DNA from 2 places in the Micromonospora sp. NPDC051006 genome. Region 1 is predicted to be linked to the other one. Evidence: riboswitches for the same ligand, from Rfam matches in the RefSeq annotation. Region 1 holds a riboswitch; the other holds the start of a gene.

Region 1 (9,744 bases):
CCAGCACCACCGCGGTCGCCAACGAGCGGGGGAAGCGGGCCCGCAGCAGCCAGCCGACCGCCGGCGCCAGCAGCGCCGAGAGCAGCAACGCGATGGCCAGCGGGATGATCACGATCTTGATGGTGCTGACGATCATCAGCAGCGCCCAGGCCACCGCGCCGACCACGATCAACCGCCAGGACCAGGCGGCGGCGATCCGCAGCGCGTGTGGCACGTCGGCGTCGTCCCGGCTGGCGGTGGAGGTGTGCATCGCCGCGGGGGCGGGGGCGCCGACCACCGTCGCCGTCGGCGGCGCCACCGGCCCCGGCGAGGTCGGTGAGGCCACTCCAGCCACCTCCGGCGGGTCTTCGGTCCGGTCCCGGCCGGACCGTACGGAGTCCCGTCCCGACTGGTACGCGCGGCCGAGCCGCTCGCGTATCCGCTCGAAGCGGCTCAAGCGCACCTCCTGGCAAGACGACCGGTCCGCCCACGGCGACAGGTCGGACAGCATACGCCGGACCGCACCACAGTAGGGCAGTTCCGCCATCCATTGCCCCCGTCACCACCTCGGTAACCACCGGCGGGCGTTGACCGGACCACACGGTAGCGTCTGCGGCGTGACCGCCCACGACAATCTCGACTCCGGCCTGCCGATCCGCATGCTGCACGACCGGGTGCTGGTCCGGATGGATGGCAGCGAGGGCGAGCGACGCTCGACCGCCGGCATCGTGATCCCGGCGACCGCGGCCGTGGGTAAGCGGTTGGCGTGGGCGACCGCCGTCGGAGTGGGTCCGAACGTCCGCTCCATCGTCTCCGGCGACCGGGTGCTCTTCGACCCGGACGACCGCTCGGAGGTCGAGCTGCACGGCCGGGGCTACGTCCTGCTCCGCGAGCGGGACGTGCACGCCGTCGCCGCCGAACGGGTCGAGAACGACTCCACCGGCCTGTACCTCTAGGTCCGCACCCCAGGCGTACCCGCCTCGCCTACGGCGAAGATTCCGCCGTTGCCGTCGCGGGCGTCGTTTGCACCGCCCCCGGCCGGGAAGCCAGCCGCACCACCGCCCTGGGGAGGGACGATGCCCGAGTGGATTAGGAAGCTGCTTTTCTGGGGCTTCATCGGATTCCTGATCTACTTCATGGCGTTCCGGCCGGACGGCGCGGCGGCGACGTTCAAGGCGATCGGCGCGGGCCTCATGGCGATGTTCCAGGGGCTCGGTGACTTCCTCACCGGCCTGATGGCCTGACCGGCCGGCCCGCACCGATCCCGCGACGCCGAGCGGCCGCGCCCGGCCGCCGCGCCGAACCGGCCGCGCACGCGGAACACCGGCGCGCCGCCCGGTCGGCGCGCCGGCTCCGCACGGCGGCGCCGCCCGGAAACCAGCGCCCTTCCTTCAGAAACGCCCCGGCCAGCCCGGGTGCGGGCCGTACCAGCCCGGCGGCGGATAACCGACCGGGTGCGCCGGCGGCGGCGCGGCGAGCACCACCGGGATCGGCACCACCGGCTCCTCCGGCGGGTCCACCGGCCGCTGCGAACCGTCCGGGAACCGCAGGTGGTAGCGGTTCCCGTCCCACACCCCGGCGGGGGCCTGCGGATCGCGACCGGCGAAGAACGACCGGTACGCGGTGATCGCGTCCAGCAACTCCCGTTCCTCCCGCGCGGTCCGCTCCCGGTCCACCGGCCGGCGGTCCAGGCCCCGCAGCGAGCCGTCGCGCAGCAGCGCCAGCCGGGTGGCGGCGAACTGGTAACCACGCATCGCCTTGACTCCGCCGTCGCCGGCCACCCGGCGCGCCCAGGCCCGCGCCGCGTGCCGGCGGCCCAGGCTGCTCAGCGCCGCCACCTCGGGCGGGCTCAGCCAGCCGGCACGGACGTAGTCCGGCAGGGTCCGCTCGGTGAGCCGCCCCTCCCAGGCGCGCAGCCAGACCGCCAGCCCGACCGTGCCGAAGAAGATCGGCACCATCACCCCGATGAAGCCGTACAGCATGATGAACGCCTGGCCGGTGGCCTGGGTCAGCGTCGGCAGCAGGTTCCAGGTGCCGTGCAGCATCATGGCCAGCAGCAGGCCGGCGATCGGGGCCAGCACCCGGACCCGGCGGTCGGCGGTACGCGCGGCGATGCCCAGCCCCACCCCGGTCATCGAGGTGAAGAGCGGATGGGCGAAGCCGAAGAGCAGGATCCGGACGATGAAGATGGCGATGACCTGCTGGGCGCCGGTCGCCGGCCCGAACTGCTCCACGCCGGTCCGGAACCCGTAGCCGCCGAGGTAGAGGATGTTCTCCACCATGGCGAAACCGACCGCGGAGAGCCCGCAGTAGACCAGGCCGTCGGTGATCCCCGACCACTCCCGGCGCCGGAAGATCAGCAGCAGGATCGGCCCGAGCGCCTTGGTCAACTCCTCGACGAACGGCGCGACGAGCACGCTGGTGAGGGCGGACGGCAGCCCCCAGTCGTCGAACCGGCGGGCGGCGAACTCGTTCACGGTGAGCGCGGCGGCGGTGGAGACGAACGCGCCCCAGGTGAAGCAGAAGACCAGGTACTTCAGCGGTTCCGGTTCGTACCGGTCGAGCCAGAGGAAGCACCCGACCAGCACCGGCACCGGCAGGATGGCGGCCACCAGGCCGATCAGCAGCGCCTGGGCGCCGAGGCTCTCGCCCAGGGTGAAGGCCATGAAGGTCGCGCAGGCGGCGATGAAGAGCACCACCGCGGCGAGCACCAGGAACCGTCGCCAGCCGAGCCGGCGCAGCGGCATCCGGGGCGCGGCACCGGGCGCGGGCGGGGCGGAAGGCGCGGTCGGCGACGGCAGGGCTCCGCCGGGCGGGGTGTCGGCCATGCGGTCAGCGTAGCCATCCCCGGCCGGCTGGTTCGGTCGCATCGGCGGCCGCTATGCTGCGGACAGGTCACGAGCGCCAGCGTCAAGCCCCGGCTTGCTGGCCGGCAACCCTCGTCGAGTTCGCGGTGGGGTGCCCCGGGTGATGACCGGGCCCGGCCCCGATTCGTGAGCCGGGCAAGCGCGGACCCCGTCCCGACGTGCACCCGGGGTCCCGGCCCCGGGAGGTTCTGCCATGTCCGTCACCCTCGTGCCCGCACTGCCCGCTCCGGCGACCGTTCCCGCCGCAGTCGGGCCGCTCGACGTGCTCGGCGTGCCCGGCGAGATCAACCTCGACTACGCGGCCACCGCGCCGTGCGCGCGTGTCGCGGCCGACGCGGTGGCCGAGCTGCTTCCCTGGTACGCCAGCGTGCACCGCGGCGCCGGCGCGCTCTCCCGTCGCTGCACGCTCGCCTACGAGCGGTCCCGGCAGACGGTGGGCGACTTCTTCGGCGCCCGCAGCGACGACCACGTGATCTTCACTCGGAACACCACCGACGCGCTCAACCTGCTCGGTCGCGCGTTGCCGCCCGGCACCACCGTGGTCACCTTCGCTGGCGAGCACCACGCGAACCTGCTGCCCTGGCCGCGCGGCTCGGTCCGGCTGCCCGTGCCGGCCGACAGTGGCGAGGCGGTCCGGGCCCTGGACGCGGCCCTCGCCGAGCTGCGGCGGGACGCCAACCCGGGGCTTCCGGTGCTGGTCGCGGTGACCGGGGCCAGCAACGTGACCGGAGAGCGCTGGCCGGTCGCCGAGCTGGCCCGGGTGGCGCGGCGGCACCGGGCCCGGATCGCGCTGGACGCCGCGCAGCTCGCCCCGCACGCCCCGGTCGACCTGCTCGAGTTGGACGTCGACTACCTGGCCGTCTCCGGCCACAAGCTCTACGCCCCGTTCGGCGCCGGTGTGCTGATCGGGCGGGCCGACTGGTTGGACGCGGCGCCGCCGTACCTCTCCGGTGGCGGCGCCACCAGCCGGGTCGGGGCGGCCACCCACGACGTGAGCTGGGCGCTCGGGCCGGCGCGGCACGAGGCGGGTACGCCCAACCTGCTCGGCGCGGTCGCCCTGGCCGCAGTCTGCGCCGCCCTCGCCGACGCCGATCGGGCCGCGCTGCACCGCCGGGAGCAGCGGCTGCTGACCCGGCTGCGGGACGGGCTCGCCGCGCTGCCGCACGTGGTGGAGCTGCGCACCTTCGGCCCGGACGCGCCACGGGTCGGCATCGTCTCGTTCGTGGTCGCCGGCCGGGATTCCGCCGAGGTCGCCGCCGAGCTGGCCCGGGGGCACGCGATCGGGGTGCGCGACGGGCTCTTCTGCGCCCACCCGCTTGCCCGGCGGCTGCTGACCGAGGCGGCGGCCCGTACCGGCCGCCGGGATCTGCCGCCGACCGCGCTGCGGGCCAGCATCGGCCTGGGCAGCACGACGGCGGACGTCGACCGGCTCCTGGCGGCGCTGGCAACTCTCGGTTGACCCCGGCGGACGCGCCCCGGGCCGGTCAGCCGACCGGGGGTGCGGTGGGCTGCTTCGGTCCGCTCTCGTCCGGCTCGGGCCCACCGCCCCGGGGTGCCTCCTGTTCGCCGAAGGACTTCCGGATCAAGCGGTTCGCCTCGTCCTGTTCGATGCCGGAGGCGACCAGGAGATCACTCGCCGTGGTACGCACCTGGGCGATCACCACGCTGCCGGAGAAGCCGACCCCCTCGGCGTACGCCCGGCCGGCCTCGCTGACCGCGCGCAGCGACCGTTCCCGGGACTGCTCCGGCTCGTCACCCACGGCGAACTCGTGCTTGAGCAGGCGGACCGACTCGGCCAGGTGCGAGATGGCGTCCGGCATGGGTCCGGGGACCGGTTCCTCGTCCTCGATCAGGGTGACCGAGCGGCGGATGAGCGTGCCGCTGTTGCGCATCGCCCGGTCGATCGGGTCGGCCGCCTCGGCGTAGTGGGTCAGCTCGTCGCGTCGGTGCCAGCGGGCCGGGGAGAGGGTGGCCGTCTCCTTCGCCCCCTCGATCGCCTCGGCGAGGTTGGCCAGCTCCTCCTTGTTGTTGCGCAGCCGGTCCAGGGCCCGCTGCACGCTGCCCCGGTCCAGGGTGCGCAGTCCCTCGGCGGTCGCGTCGAGCTGGGCGGAGAGCAGGTCCAGCGCCGGCCGGGCGGCGCGATTGATCACCCGGAGCGGGTTGAGCGGCAGCAGGATCGCCGTCACCAGCAGCGCGATCCCGCCGCCGACGAAGGCGTCGATGAACCGGGGGATCTCGAGATCCTGGGTGGAGGGGCTCAACGTCACGATCAGCACGGCGGTGGCGGCGGCCTGGATCACGATCGCGACGCTCGCCCCGGCGAAGATGGTCAGCAGGATGGCCGCCGTGACCACCGCCCCGAGCTGCCACGCGCCGGTGCCGAGCAGGTGGATGAGGAGATCGCCGATGCCCACCCCGATCGCCACGCCGACGATCAGTTCCACGGTCCGTCGGAAGCGCTGGCCGACCGAGGCGGCCAGGGTGCCGACGGCGGAGATCGGCGCGAAGACCGGCTGCGGGTTGCCCAGCAGCCGGTGCGAGACAAGGTAGGCCAGCGCGGCCGCCAGCCCGGCCTGCACCGCGAGCCCCGCGGCCATCCGGACCCGGTGCAGCCGATCGTGCAGCGTCGCCTTGCTCCGGTCCCGCACCTGGTCCATCGCCTCGGCGATGCGGGCGCTGTCGATGTCGGCCAGCCGGCCGTTCCGCAGGCCGGCACGGCGTAGAAAAGACGGACGTCTGCTCCCCCGGGCCACGGCCATGGCGGGTACTACCCGCGCCGGGCCGGGTGAATCCTCGGCGTTACGGCGGGAGCGCGGTGCGGCACACTCGACGGGTGGCTGACCTTCTCGACCGGTGGCGGGCGGCGGCGCGGGACGCCGGAGCAACCGATCCCGCCGGGCTGACCGACACCGGGCAGCAGCTGCTGCGCCGGTGGCGGGAGCCGCACCGGCATTACCACACCGTCGACCACCTGAGCGCCGTGCTCGACGTCGTCGACGCGTACGCCGGGCTGGCCGGGCGTCCGGACCTGGTCCGGCTGGCGGCCTGGTGCCACGACGCCATCTACGACCCGCGCGCTTCCGGCGACGCCAACGAGCGGGACAGCGCCGAGTTGGCCGACCGGTTGCTGGCCGGGCTCGGGCTGCCGGCCGCCGCGGTGACCGAGGTCCGCCGGCTGGTGCTGCTCACCGCCGGGCACGAGGTGGCCACCGACGACGCCGACGGCGCGCTGCTCTGCGACGCCGACCTGGCCGTGCTGGCCACCTCCCCGCCGGCGTACGACCGCTATGCCGCCGCGATCCGTCGGGAGTACGCCCACGTGCCCGATCCGGACTTCCGGGTCGGCCGCGCCCGGGTGCTCAGCGGGCTGCTCGCCCTGCCGGCGCTGTTCCGCCTGCCACCGCTGGCCGCGCGGTGGGAGCGGCCGGCTCGGGCGAACCTGCACCGGGAGCTGACCGCGCTGACCGGTCCGGCGTCCCGGCCGACGCCCGGTCCGGCGTAGCCGAGCGTGCCTCGGCGCGGACGAGGTGCTTGGGGCGGCGCAGCCCGGCCGCGCGGAGCAGCCGGACCAGCTCCCGGCTGGGCACCACCCGTGCCCCCAGCCAGACCGCCATCGCGAAGCGGTCGGCCGGAATGTCGTAGTGGTCCCGGTCGAAGCCGCGCCGGGGAGCGCCGAGCGCCTCGGCGAAGGCGTGCAACTCGGCGTAGGAGACGTCGCTGATCAGGTGCGACCAGAGCCGGCCGCGGGACGGCCAGCCGGGCCGGTCCAGGTAGAGCATGCCCACCAACCTAGCCCCCGCGCTTGTCGATCATGTTGATGATCGACGGTCGGCGACCTAGCCTCTCCAGCATGGCCGGAAACCCGCTCCTCGACGACCTGCGCGCCGCCCTCGGCGAGAGCGCCGTGCTGACCGACCCGGACCTGCTCCGCATGCACGAACGCGACGAGGCCGACCTCTGCTCGGCGGGCACCCCGCTGGTGGTCACCCGCCCGCGCAGCACCGAGGAGGTGGTCGCCGTGGTCCGGGCGGCCGCCCGACACGGCGTACCAGTGGTGCCGCAGGGCGCGCGGACCGGCCTGGCCGGCGCGGCGAACGCGGTGGACGGCGCCGTGGTGCTGAGCACCGTCGCGATGGACGCGATCCGCGAGATCGACCCGGTGAGCCGGATCGCGGTGGTGCAGCCGGGAGTGGTGAACGCGACGCTGGCCGCGGCGGTGGCGAAGCAGGGGCTCTGGTACCCGCCGGACCCCGGCTCCTGGGAGTCCTCCACCATCGGCGGCAACGTGGCCACCAACGCCGGCGGCATGTGCTGCGTCAAGTACGGCGTCACCACCGAGTACGTGCTCGGCCTGGAGGTCGTGCTCGCCTCCGGCGAGGTGCTGCGCACCGGCCGGCGGACCGCCAAGGGGGTGGCCGGCTACGACCTCACCCGGCTCTTCGTCGGCTCTGAGGGCACCCTCGGGGTGATCACCGAGGTGACCGTGGCGTTGCGTCCCGCCCCGGCGGAGTCGCTCACCCTGGTCGCGGTCTTCCCGTCCACCGCGGCGGCCGGCGCGGCGGTGGCCGAGATCGCCGCCCGCGGGCTCAGCCCGAGCCTGCTGGAGCTGCTCGACCAGACCCACCTGCGGGCCATCGAGGCGTACCAGCCGATGGGGCTGCGGACCGACGCCCAGGCCCTGCTGCTGGCCGCCGCCGACACCGGCACCCGGGCGGCCGACGACCTGGCCGGCCTGGCCGAGGTGTGCGAGTCCGCCGGCGCCGACGAGGTCTATGCGGCCACCGACGCCGTCGAGGCCGCGGCGCTGCTGCAGGCACGACGGCTGGCCCATCCGGCGATGGAGAGGTTCGCCGCGGAGGCCTACCCGGGCGGCAACGGCGGCCTGGTCATCGACGACGTGGCGGTGCCCCGGGCGGCGCTGGCCGCGCTGCTCGACGGGGTGTCCCGGATCGCGGCGGAGTGCGACGTGCCGATCGGCGTGGTGGGGCACGCCGGGGACGGCAACATGCACCCGAACATCGTGGTCGACCGGGCCGACCCGGCCAGCCTCGAGCGGGGCCGGCGCGCGTTCGACGAGATCATGCGGTTGGGCCTGGCGCTCGGCGGCACCTGCACCGGTGAGCACGGGGTGGGGTTGCTCAAGCGGGAGTGGCTGGCCCAGGAGATCGGGCCGGTCGGCGTACGGGTGCACCAGGCGATCAAGGCGGCGCTGGACCCGACGGGCCTGCTCAACCCCGGCAAGGTGCTCTGACCTGCGGAGATCGGAGTCAGCGCTGAGTGACCGGCCCGGGCAGGTCGACCCGGCTCAGCCGGTCAGCTCGGCCGGGGTGGCCTGGGTGAGCAGCAGGAGGATCTCGCCCGCGACGGAGGGCCGCTCCTCGCCCGGGCAGTCCTGGGAGGTGACCAGGCCCGCCGCGGTGAACAGGCTTGAGGTCAGCGAGTCGATGCAGGTGGCCCGGTAGCGCCGGGCCTCATCCGTCTCGCTGGCGAGCCCCGGGTCGGCGAGCATCTGCTGCAACCGGCTCGCCTGCTCCGGGTCGAGCGACCCGCTGGAGTTGACCCCGTCGCCGGCGCAGTCGATGCACTGCCAGGTGCCGTCCGGCTCGACCCGCAGGGTACGCAGCGGACCGTCGGCACCGAGCTTCTGCACGAGGCTGACCTGACCGTCGCCGACGGTGGTCGGCACCTCGGGGGCCGGCAGGCCGGCGGCAGCACCGCCGGGCGTGGGTTTGGGATCCTCGGCCGACTCCGCGCGGACCAGGGAACACCCGGTCAGCGCGGCGGCCAGCAGCACGCCGAGGAAAGGGACGAGTAGCCGTGTACGGGAAGGGCGCACCACTCGCCGCAACCTACAGGACCGTAGGTTGGCCTCGGTAGCCCTACACCTCGGTAGCTTATGGCGGGGAAGGCAGCGGCCGGAACCGGCCCCGGCGGGCCCTCGCCGGGATCTGCTGAGCCGGTCAACGGGACGGCAGCTCGACCGGGTCGCCGTCGCCGCCCCGGTCGGAGGCGTAGCCGCGGACGTCCGGCGCGCCCAGCCGGGCCGCGTCGGCCGCGACGTCGTCCGGCATCAGCTGCGACTGCCGCTCCGCCTCGACCCGGGCCCGGTAGTGCTCCACCTCGCGGCCCCGGCGGGCGGCGTCCCAGCCGAGCACCGCCCCCATCAGCTCGGCCGTGTGCTCCGCCGACTCCAGGCCGCGATGGCTGGTCTCGAAGGAGATCCGGGTACGCCGGGTGAGCACGTCCTCCAGGTGCAGCGCGCCCTCCGCGCGGGCCGCGTAGGCGACCTCGGCGGCCAGGTACTCCGGTGCCCCGGCCAGCGGCGAGGCGAGCAGCGGGTCGGCGTCGACCAGCGCGAGCACGTCCAGCGTGAGGGTGCCGTACCGCTCCAGCAGGTGCTCCACCACACCGACCGGCACGCCGTGCCGGCGGGCCAGGTCGGCCCGGTCGCGCCACATCGCGGGGTAGCCGTCCGCGCCGAGCAGCGGCAGGTCGGCGGTCCGCGACGGGCGTACGCCGCCCAGCCGGCGCGCCGCCCGGTCCACCACGTCGGTGGCCATCACCCGGTACGTCGTGTACTTGCCGCCGGCCACCAGCAGCAACCCGAGCATCGGCTCGAAGACCGCGTGCTCCCGGGAGAGCTTCGACGTGGAGTCGGCCTCGCCGGCCAGCAGCGGGCGCAGCCCGGCGTAGACCCCCTCGATGTCGGCCGTGGTGAGCGGCCGGTCCAGCACCTCGTTGACCTGCTTGAGCAGGTAGTCGATGTCGCGCGCCGAGGCGGCCGGATGGGAACGGTCGAGCCGCCAGTCGGTGTCGGTGGTGCCGATGATCCAGTGCCCGCCCCACGGGATGACGAAGAGCACCGAGGTGGCGGTACGCAGGATCAGGCCGGTCTCAC
Region 2 (9,744 bases), on a different contig from region 1:
TCCAACGCCCGGGGCGACGTGCCGAAGGGTTCGATCGGCGGGCTGCTGCACGACGACACCCGCTTCCTCGACCGGTGGGAACTCAGCATCAACGACGCGCCGCTGCTCGTGCTCGGGTCCGGAACGGTCGACCCGTTCTCGGCCGCCTTCTTCCTCGCCAACTCCGAGCGGCTCGGCCTGCCGGCGAACCGGGTGGGAATCCGTCGGCAACGCTTCGTCGGCGACGGCATGTACGAGCGGATCGAGCTGCGCTACTTCGGCGCCGACCCGGTCGAACTCCGGCTGCGCCTCGACGTCGGCACCGACTTCGCCGACCTGTTCGAGATCAAGGAGTCCGGGCGGGACCGGACCCCGGAGATCACCCGGAACCACGAGGCGGACGGGTCGACGCTCCGCTTCGCCTACCGCAACGGCGACTACGCCGCCGCGGTACGGGTGGCGGCCGACCCGGCCGCGGACGAGGTCGACGGCGACGCGCTCATCTGGCACCTGCGGCTCTCCCGCGGCCAGGCCTGGCGTTGCGAACTGCGGGTGCCCCTGCGCTGCGGAGACGAGGACTTCGAGCCGGTGCCGCGCAGCTTCGGCGACGTCTTCGAGCGGGACGCCGCGGACCCGTCCAGCCGCTGGCTGGCGACGGTGCCGATGCTGGAGAGCGCGTCCGACCGGCTGGTCGCGGCTTACCAGAAGTCCGCCGCCGACCTGGTGTCGATGCGGATCGAGAAGCGGATCCACGGCGAGCCGGTGGTCCTGCTGGCGGCGGGGCTGCCCTGGTTCATGACCGTCTTCGGCCGGGACACCCTGATCACCTCGTACCAGACCGTGGCGTTCGGCCCGCAGGTCGCGCGGGGCGCGTTGGTGGTGCTCGCCGCGCACCAGGCCCGTGAGACCCACGACTTCACCGACCGGGAACCGGGAAAGATCTTCCACGAGTACCGCACCGGGGAGCTGACCCAACTCGGCATGAAGCCCTACCAGCCCTACTACGGCGGCGCCGACACCACCGGGCTCTGGCTGGTGCTGCTCTCCGAGTACTGGCGCTGGACCCGCGACGACGAGCTGATCTGCAAGCTGCGACCGAACGCCGAGGCGGCACTGCGCTGGATCGACGAGTTCGGCGACCTGCACGGCAACGGTTACGTCGGCTATGCGACCCGCTCCTCGCAGGGGTTGGGCAACCAGTGCTGGCGGGACTCGCGCGACGGCGTACAGTTCGCCGACGGCACCATCCCGGCGCTGCCCATCGCGACCTGCGAGACGCAGGGCTACACCTACGACGCCAAGCTGCGGATGGCGGAGCTCGCCGACGGCCCCTGGCAGGACCCGGCGATGGCCGCGCGGCTCCGGACGGAGGCGGCGGCGCTGCGGGAGCGGTTCAACCGGGACTTCTGGATTCCGGAGCGGGGCGGCTACTACGCGATCGGCCTGGACGGCGACGGACGCCCGATCGACTCGATGACCTCGAACATGGGACACCTGCTGTGGAGCGGCATCGTCCCGCAGGAGCGGGCCGACGTGCTGGCCGCCCAGCTGATGTCCGATGAGATGTTCTCCGGATGGGGGGTGCGCACCCTCTCCACCAGCGACCACGGCTACAACCCGATCGGATACCACCTCGGCACGGTCTGGCCGCACGACAACTCCCTCATCGCCGCCGGCCTCGCCCGCTACGGCCACCGCGACGACGCGGTCCGGATCGTCACCGCGATGTTGGAGGCGTCCGCCTACTCCGAGCACCGGTTGCCCGAGGCCCTCTCCGGCTACGACCGGGCGTTCGGCCGGCAACCGGTCCCCTACCCCACCGCCTGCAACCCGCAGGCCTGGGCGAGTGGGGCGCCGCTGCTCTTCCTGCGTACGTTGCTCGGGCTCGACGCCGTCGACGGCCAGCTGGTCCTCGACCCGCACATACCGGAATCGCTCGGCTGGATCCGGTTGGCCGGAAGCCCGGCCTTCGGCCGCCGTTGGGACCTGGACGCCGACGGCACCCGATCCTCCGTCCGGGAGGCCGGCTGAGCGCCGCCCGCGTCAGCCGGCCGGCGGGATCTTCCAGAGCTCGTTGAAGGCCAGGCTGTCGAAGAAGGCCGTCGCGTCGACCACCTTGCCGTCGCGGAAGGTCAGGAACCAGGCGTAGGTGTTCTCGTACGTCGAGCCGGTGACGGTGACGCCCGCGCCGTCGAACACCGCGATGACGGTGTTCGCGTCGGCGTCCTCGTAGATCGCCCGGAGGGCCACCGGCCGGTACGGGGCGTTCGCGTCGAACCGCGCGTTGAACGGCCGCATCGCCTGGGTGAGGAACTCGTCGGCGCTCTGGTAGGTGCCCGCCACCACCGAGTGGCCGACCACTTCCCACCGCATGTCAGGGGCGAAGATGTCGCTGATCTCGCCGGTGCCGGCGGACCAGTCCGCGAAGGCTCGGGTGACGATGTCCCGGCTCGACGTCATGGCGCCCACCTCTCCGCGGGTTGCGACCATGGCGATCGCACCGCCCCGCCCCGTGCCGTCCGGTGCCTCACCGCCACTTTATCGGCGGCGCCGGCCGGCCGAGGCCGGGTCAGCGCAGCGCGGTGTACCGCCCGGCCAGGACCGGCGGTCCCGCCCGGGGTCAGCGTCGTCGCCGGGCCCGTGCGGTCGCGCGCGCGTTCGCCTTCTCGATCGCCTGTACCAGGTCGCCCTTCGCCAACTCCTCCGGTCGCGCGACACCGACCCGCCGCGCCACCTCGTCGAGGTGCTCCTTGCTCGCGTTGGCGTCCACCCCCTGCGCCGTCTCCCGGGGGCGGGACCGGGAGGCGGGGCCGCCCAACGCGGCCTGCGGATCGGACGGCCCGGGACGCTCCTTCGGCTCCCAGTGGTCGCCGACCTTCTCGTGGGTGTGCTTCAGCGAGGCGTACGCGGTCCGGTGGGCCCGCTCGCCGTCGCCGTAGGTCTCCTCGGCCGACTCGAGCGTCTTCTTGTAGGTCCGTACCGCCTTGTCGTCGGAGCGGGCGACGGTCGACGGCACGTCGTCACGCATCTCTTCGGCCTGCTCGTGCTTGTCCGGCACGGCGTACCTCCTCGGGCGGCGTCGTCCCGGGACGGGTACCCCGCCACCGTCGGGGTACGCCAGCGGATGCCGTCGGGCCGCCCGCTCCGCGCCTGTCCGCCGCCGGAGTCAGGAGGCCCGGGGGCGGCCGGTCCGCTCGTCCCGACCGCCGAGTTCGTGGCCGCCGAGTTCGTGGCCGTCGGGTCCTGAGCGGGGCGGGTCCGCCCGCGGTGCGCCGGCGGGCGGCGCGCCGGCGCTGCGGGGCGGCGGGATCGTGCCGGGCGGCCGCGGGTTCCGAGGCGGGTGCGGACCGGTTTCCGCCGCCGGCTCCCGGGGCCGGTCCTGCCCGGGGGCGGGCGGCGCGGGGGCGGGCGGCGCGGGGGCGGGCGGCGCGGGGGCCCGCGTCCGGCCGCTCGGGTCAGCGGGCCGGTTCGCCGGCGTCGGGTGGGGCGGGATGCGGTCCGCCGGGGCCGGCGTCCGGCCGCTCGGGTTGGCGGGCCGGTCCTCGGATTCCGGTTGCGCCGGAGTGCTGGCCGGAGCGGGATCGGCTGCGCCGGTGTCCTGGCCGGTCGACGTGGGCGGCTGAGGGACGGACGATGCGGGCACGTCGGTCACGGCCCGCGGACCGGGCTGCGTCGGATCGGCCGGCACCACGGGCGGCAGGTGACGCCGCAGGTCGTCGAGTTCACTTCGCAGCCGGGCCGCGGCGTCGCCGTCGCCGATCGTGCCCAGCAGCGCCGCGGCCCGTTCCAGGTGTTCGCGGGCCTCGGCATGCCGGCCGTCGGTGAGGTCCCGCCGCGCCTGCTCGATCGCCCGGCCGATCTCCCGCTCGGTGGCCAGGGACTCGGCACGGTCGGCGTAGACCAGCCTGGTGACCGGCCAGAGCAGCCCGCCGGGCTCGGCGCGGACAGCACCGAGCCACAGCCCGCCGGCGACGCCGACCAGGGCCAGGGCCACGCCGGCCGCCGTGACGCGCCGCCGTCGACCGGGCGCGCCGACGGGCCGGGCGGCAGGGGGCCGACCCGCCCGACCCGGCCGGGTGGGCACCGGCCGGCGGGCACCGGCGCCTTCCGCCGGCACCTGGGCAGGCGGTGGCCCGGCAGTCGGCGCCGGGCCGGGGACCCGGTCCCCGACCGCGTCGAGTTGCCGCGCCTGGGCCTCCACCTCGGAGTGCCAGCGGTGCAGTAACGCGGCGATCGGGTCGTCGACCGGATGCTCGGACGGGACCGGCTCGCCACGGCTGATCGCATCGAGAAGCTGGTCGTCGCGCAGCACCGGGTCCTGCGGCTGGGGCGGTGGCAGCTCGGTCGTCACAGGATCACCCGGGCGAAAGTGTCGCCGGCGAGGGCGCGCAGTCGAGTGAGGGCGCGGTGCTGGGCGAGCCGGACGGCACCTCCGGTCATGCCCAGCACCGTACCGACTTCGTCCGCCGTCATGCCGACCGCGAGGCGCAGGACCAGGATCTCCCGGTGGGTCGCCGGAAGCTGGGCCAGCAGCCCGGCCAGCCAGCCGCCGAGGTCGGCGGTGAGCGCCCGGTGCTCCGGGCCGGGAGTGGGGTCGGGCGCGTCCGGCACCTCGGCGACGGTCTCCGCGCGATCCCGGCTCGCCGCGCGCAGAACGTCGGCGACCTTGCGGGCGGCGATGCCGTAGACGAACGCGAGGAACGGCCTGCCCTGGTCCTGGAAACGGGGCAACGCGCGCAGCACGGCGAGACAGACCTCCTGCGCGACGTCCTCGGCGGTGGCCCCGCCGGCGCCGACCTGCCCGAGCCGGGCCAGGCTGTAGCGGACCACGATCGGCCTGATGAGCGCGAGCACCCGGGCGACGGCGTCGGGATCACCGGCCGCGGCGCGCCGGACGACGTCGCGATCCGGTGTCTCCATACGCTCGCGGACCTCTCTCGCTGTGGCTGGCTCGACGGTAACCAACCCCGGGTGCGCCACCAAGCGGCCGGCGATGAAACGCCATCGCCCCGATCGCCGATAACCGGGCAGGAGTTCCACGCCCGCCGTCCGCGACGTCGGGTCCGCCGTTGTGCGGCTTTTCCATCCTATTGATGTATTTATCATAACGGATGGCTGTTGCATCTGGTCCGAGCCCGCTCCCATCGGCCAACCTCGCCCTGGGCCAACCGCCCACCTACCGCTGTGGAGAGGAACCCCATGCGCAGATCCCTGGGCGTCGCGATGCTCACCGGCATCGTCGTCGCCGCCGCTGCGGCGAGCGGCGCCACCGCCGCCCCCGCCGAGGCGGCCAGCGACTACATCGTCGTCCTCCGCGCCGGCGCCGACTCGCCGTCGGTCGCCGCCGAGCACGCGCGGGCCCGCGGCGCGAGCGTCGGGTACGTCTACGAGCACGCCCTGCGTGGCTACTCGGCCCGGATGAGCCCCACCGCCGCGGCCCGGATCGCCCGCGACTCCCGGGTGCTCTTCGTCCAGCCCGACGGGGTGGTCAGCACTGACGCCCAGACCACGCCCACCGGCATCAACCGGGCCGACGCCGAGCTCAGCCCCACCGCGAAGATCAATGGCGTGGACGAGCGGGTCAACGTGGACGTCGCCGTCATCGACAGTGGCGTGGACCTGGACCACCCGGACCTGAACGTCTACACGACCGGCGCCAAGAACTGCTCCACCGGCAACAGCGCCGACGACGGCAACGGCCACGGCACGCACGTCGCCGGCACGATCGGCGCGCTCGACAACAGCGCCGGTGTGGTCGGCGTGGCCCCGGGCGCGAGGATCTGGCCGGTCCGGGTACTGAACAACGCGGGTAGCGGGTCGTTCTCCGCGATCATCTGCGGCATCGACTACGTGACCGCGCATGCCAGCGAGATCGAGGTCGCCAACATGAGCCTCGGCGGCTCGGGCACGGACAGCGCCTGCGGCACCAACCGGGACGCGATGCACGAGGCGATCTGCCGCTCCGTTGCGGCCGGTGTGACCTACGTGGTGGCGGCCGGCAACGAGACCGACAACGCGGCCAACCACGTGCCCGCGGCGTACGACGAGGTGATCACGGTCAGCGCCCTGGCCGACTTCAACGGCGTGCCCGGCGGCGGCGCGGCGGCCACTTGCCGCAGCGACATGGACGACACCATCGCCGACTTCTCCAACTTCGGCGCGGACGTCGACCTGATGGCGCCCGGTGTCTGCATCTACTCCACCTGGAAGGGCGCCGGCTACAACACCATCTCCGGTACCTCGATGGCCAGCCCGCACGTCGCCGGTGGCGCGGCCCTCTACAAGGCCACCCACCCCAGCGCCTCGCCGGGCGCGGTGAAGTCGGCGTTGCAGGGGGCCGGCACCACCGCGTACAACTGGCCGGCCGGCGACCCGGACGGCGTCCAGGAGAAGCTGCTCAACGTCTCCACGTTCTGACCGATGACCCGTCCCGGCTCCCGCACCCGGGGGGCCGGGACGGACCCCCGGCGGCCGATGCGCCGGCGCCGACCGGCGCCGGCGCTTCCGCGTGCCCCTCGCGCTGACGGTCAGCGGGCCTGCGCACCAGGTACGGCGGCCGACTTCGGCTCACCGCTCGGCGGTCCCGCTCAGCACCCGACCTCTGCCTCCGCGCCGCCGCAGGCTCGGCGGTGCGTCCACCATCCGGTGATGGTGTCACCGCCGCCCACGCCCGGTGGGCGATTCGCCCGGCTTCGGGCGCGTGACCCGCTCCGGCGCGGCCGGCCCGGGTGAGCGTGGTCATAACGGGTGGACGATGCCCCGTACCGCCCTGCTAGCCTCGGCGCAGGTCATGAGCGCCAGCGTCAAGCCCCGGCTCGCTGGCCGGCAACCCTCCTCCGCGGTGGGGTGCCCCGGGTGAAGACCAGGCATCGGAGCAACCTCCGGTGCAAGCGTGGCCTGGTTCCCAGGTCAACCCGACCCAGGAGAACCATGATGATCCGCACCAGCACTCCTCCGGTCGCCGCGTCGGTCCCGTCGCCCGCGCCGGTGGCCCTGACCCGGCGCCGCCACGTCGACATGATGTGGGTCTGCAGCGCCGCGTGTCGCCCCTCGCGCTGAGGCGCCCGCCCCCGCTCCCCTGATCGATCCCGCGGTACGCCCATCGGGCGCACCGTCGGCGGCGCACGCCCGTGCCCCGCCGCTGACACCATTCGGAGACACCTGTGCGATCTCTTCCTGCCCTGACCCGGGTGGCCGCCCTCGGCGTGGCCGCACTCCTCGGCGCCGCCGCCCTCACCGCCTGCGGCGACGACGCCTCGTCCAGCGCGGCGGACAACCCGTACGAGCTGCTCCAGCCCGGCGTGTTGCGGGCCGGCACGCTCACCGACGCGCCGCCGAACGTGTACCTGAAGGACGGCAAGTTCACCGGTTTCGACAACGACCTGCTCAGCGCGGTCGCCGCGAAGATCAACCTGAAGGTGGAGTTCGTCGGTACCGACTTCTCCGCGCTGCTCGCCCAGGTCAACAACCACAAGTTCGACGTCGGCAGCTCCTCGATCACGATCACCGAGGCGCGCAAGAAGACCGTCGACTTCGGTAACGGCTACGACTTCGGCTACTTCGGACTCGACGTTCCGGCCGGTTCCCCGATCACCAGCTTCGACCAGCTCAGCGGCAAGCGGGTCGTGGTGGTACAGGGCACCGTGCAGGACGACTACGCCACCGGCAAGCAGCTCAACCCGGTGCGGGTGCCGGACTACAACGGCGCGATCAACCAGCTCAAGGCCGGCACCGCCGACGCCTGGATCGCCCCGGCCGAGATCGGTGAGAAGTCCGCCGCGGACAGCGGGGGCAAGATCTCCGTGGCCGCGAAGCAGCTCAGCCCGGCGCCGACCGCGTACGCCGTGGCGAAGGGGAACGACAAGCTGCGCGAGGCGCTGAACAAGGCCCTCGACGAGGTGATCGCCGACGGCACCTGGAGCCGGCTGCAGGCCCAGTACTACCCGGGCCGCCCGGTGCCGGCGGACTTCAAGCCGGGCAGCGGCACGGTGGCGGTTCCGGCGGCGCCGTCGGCGTCGGCCGCGTCCTGACGGTACGAGACGACGAGCGGGGCGGTAGGAGAGGCGACTATGGATCCGTTGCGCACCCTGTGGGAGACCTTCTTCGACTGGGAATCGATGCGCGAGGCGCTGCCCGAGATGCTGACCGTCGGGTTGCCCAACACGCTGATCCTGGCGGTCTCCGCCGCCCTGCTCGGCTCGGTGCTGGGCATGCTGCTGGCCATCGCCGGCATCTCCCGCACCCGCTGGCTGCGCTGGCCGGCGCGGGTCTACACCGACGTGTTCCGGGGCCTGCCGGCCGCCGCGACGATCCTGCTGATCGGCGTCGGGCTGGCGCCGCTCGGCATGCAGGTCTGGGGCCCGAACCCCTACCCGCTGGGCATCCTGGCGCTCTCCCTGATCGCGGCCGCCTACATCGGTGAGATCTTCCGATCGGGCATCCAGTCGGTGGAGGCGGCCCAGTTGGAGGGCGCGCGGGCGCTCGGCTTCTCCTGGGGCGAGTCGATGCGGATGGTGATCATCCCCCAGGGCGTACGACGGGTCCTGCCGGCCTGGGTCAACCAGCTCATCGCGTTGATCAAGGACTCCAGCCTGGTGTACTTCCTCGGCCTGGTGGCCAGCGAGCGGGAGCTGTTCCGGATCGGCCAGGACTACGCCGCCACCACCGGCAACGAGTCCGCGCTGCTGCTGGCGGGGCTCTTCTACCTGGCGTTGACCGTGCCGCTGACGCACGTGGTCAACGCGATCGACCGGCGGCTGCGACACGGCCGCCCGGGCGCCCCGCCGACCGACGACGCCTCCGACATGGACCTGACGCTGCCCGGCGCGGCGGGAGGGAGTCAGCGATGAGCACCGACACCACGAGCACCAGCACCTCGGTCAGCCTGGGTGTCCGCGACGGGCACCTCGCCTTCGGGGCGAACCAGGTGCTCCGCGGCGTCGACCTGGACGTGCCGCGCGGCACGACCGCCTGCGTGATCGGCCCGTCCGGGTCGGGCAAGTCCACCCTGCTGCGGACCATCAACCGGCTGATCGAGCCGGACCGCGGCGACGTGCTGCTGGACGGACGCAGTGTTCTGGCCGACGACCCGGACGCGCTGCGGCAGCGGATCGGCATGGTCTTCCAGCAGTTCAACCTCTTCCCGCACATGAGCGTGCTGCGCAACGTCACCCTGGCGCTGCGGCGGATCAAGCGGCTGAGCGAGGAGGAGGCGGTGGCGGTGGCCCGGGCCCAGCTGGACCTCGTCGGGCTGGCCGGCAAGGCCGACGCCCGACCGGCGCACCTCTCCGGCGGCCAGCAGCAGCGGGTGGCGATCGCCCGAGCGCTGGCGTTGCAGCCGCAGGTGATGCTCTTCGACGAGGCGACCAGCGCGCTCGACCCGGAGCTGGTGAAGGGGGTGCTCGGGGTGATGGCGGACCTCGCCACCGGCGGCATGACCATGGTGGTGGTCACCCACGAGATGGGCTTCGCCCGCGAGGTCGCCGACACGGTGGCCTTCATGGACCGTGGGGTGGTGCTGGAGGCCGGGCCGCCGGCCGCGATCTTCGAGGCGGCCGAGCACCCGCGGCTGCGCCGCTTCCTCGACCAGGTGCTCTGAACCCCGGGCCGGTCAGTCCGCCAACACGTGCCCGACGTAGCGGCGGGCCATGGTGGCGACGACGGCCTCGGGGTCGGCCGCCCACACCTCGGCGTTGAAGATCTCCACCTCGACGTCCCCCTGGTAGCCGGCCTGCTCGACGGCCCGGCGCAGCAGCGGGAAGTCGA

What was found. A riboswitch is a leader RNA that binds a small molecule or an ion and turns the genes downstream of it on or off. The one in region 1 is predicted to bind S-adenosylmethionine.
Region 2: linked by a shared signal. The riboswitch ahead of ACIBBA_RS15670 (ABC transporter substrate-binding protein) and the one ahead of ACIBBA_RS02150 (aminotransferase class V-fold PLP-dependent enzyme) in region 1 are both predicted to bind S-adenosylmethionine.

The regions. Positions count from the first base shown of each region.
Region 1 is NZ_JBITFP010000001.1:447,168-456,911, forward strand. It holds gene ACIBBA_RS02130 (AI-2E family transporter) at 1-436, opposite strand, end outside; gene ACIBBA_RS02135 (GroES family chaperonin) at 639-935, shown strand; gene ACIBBA_RS02140 (hypothetical protein) at 1,056-1,223, shown strand; gene ACIBBA_RS02145 (PrsW family intramembrane metalloprotease) at 1,371-2,849, opposite strand; SAM riboswitch class IV at 2,873-2,994, shown strand; gene ACIBBA_RS02150 (aminotransferase class V-fold PLP-dependent enzyme) at 3,040-4,305, shown strand; gene ACIBBA_RS02155 (aromatic acid exporter family protein) at 4,331-5,599, opposite strand; gene ACIBBA_RS02160 (metal-dependent phosphohydrolase) at 5,680-6,348, shown strand; partial or broken gene ACIBBA_RS02165 (DUF4031 domain-containing protein) at 6,410-6,625, opposite strand; gene ACIBBA_RS02170 (FAD-binding oxidoreductase) at 6,697-8,097, shown strand; gene ACIBBA_RS02175 (hypothetical protein) at 8,152-8,685, opposite strand; gene ACIBBA_RS02180 (glycerol-3-phosphate dehydrogenase/oxidase) at 8,807-9,744, opposite strand, start outside.
Region 2 is NZ_JBITFP010000008.1:108,934-118,677, forward strand. It holds gene ACIBBA_RS15640 (glycogen debranching N-terminal domain-containing protein) at 1-2,010, shown strand, start outside; gene ACIBBA_RS15645 (nuclear transport factor 2 family protein) at 2,023-2,439, opposite strand; gene ACIBBA_RS15650 (ChaB family protein) at 2,600-3,007, opposite strand; gene ACIBBA_RS15655 (anti-sigma-D factor RsdA) at 3,146-4,330, opposite strand; gene shbA (RNA polymerase sigma factor ShbA) at 4,327-4,899, opposite strand; gene ACIBBA_RS15665 (S8 family peptidase) at 5,179-6,396, shown strand; SAM riboswitch class IV at 6,766-6,878, shown strand; gene ACIBBA_RS15670 (ABC transporter substrate-binding protein) at 7,143-8,009, shown strand; gene ACIBBA_RS15675 (amino acid ABC transporter permease) at 8,049-8,828, shown strand; gene ACIBBA_RS15680 (amino acid ABC transporter ATP-binding protein) at 8,825-9,577, shown strand; gene ACIBBA_RS15685 (sugar phosphate isomerase/epimerase family protein) at 9,590-9,744, opposite strand, start outside.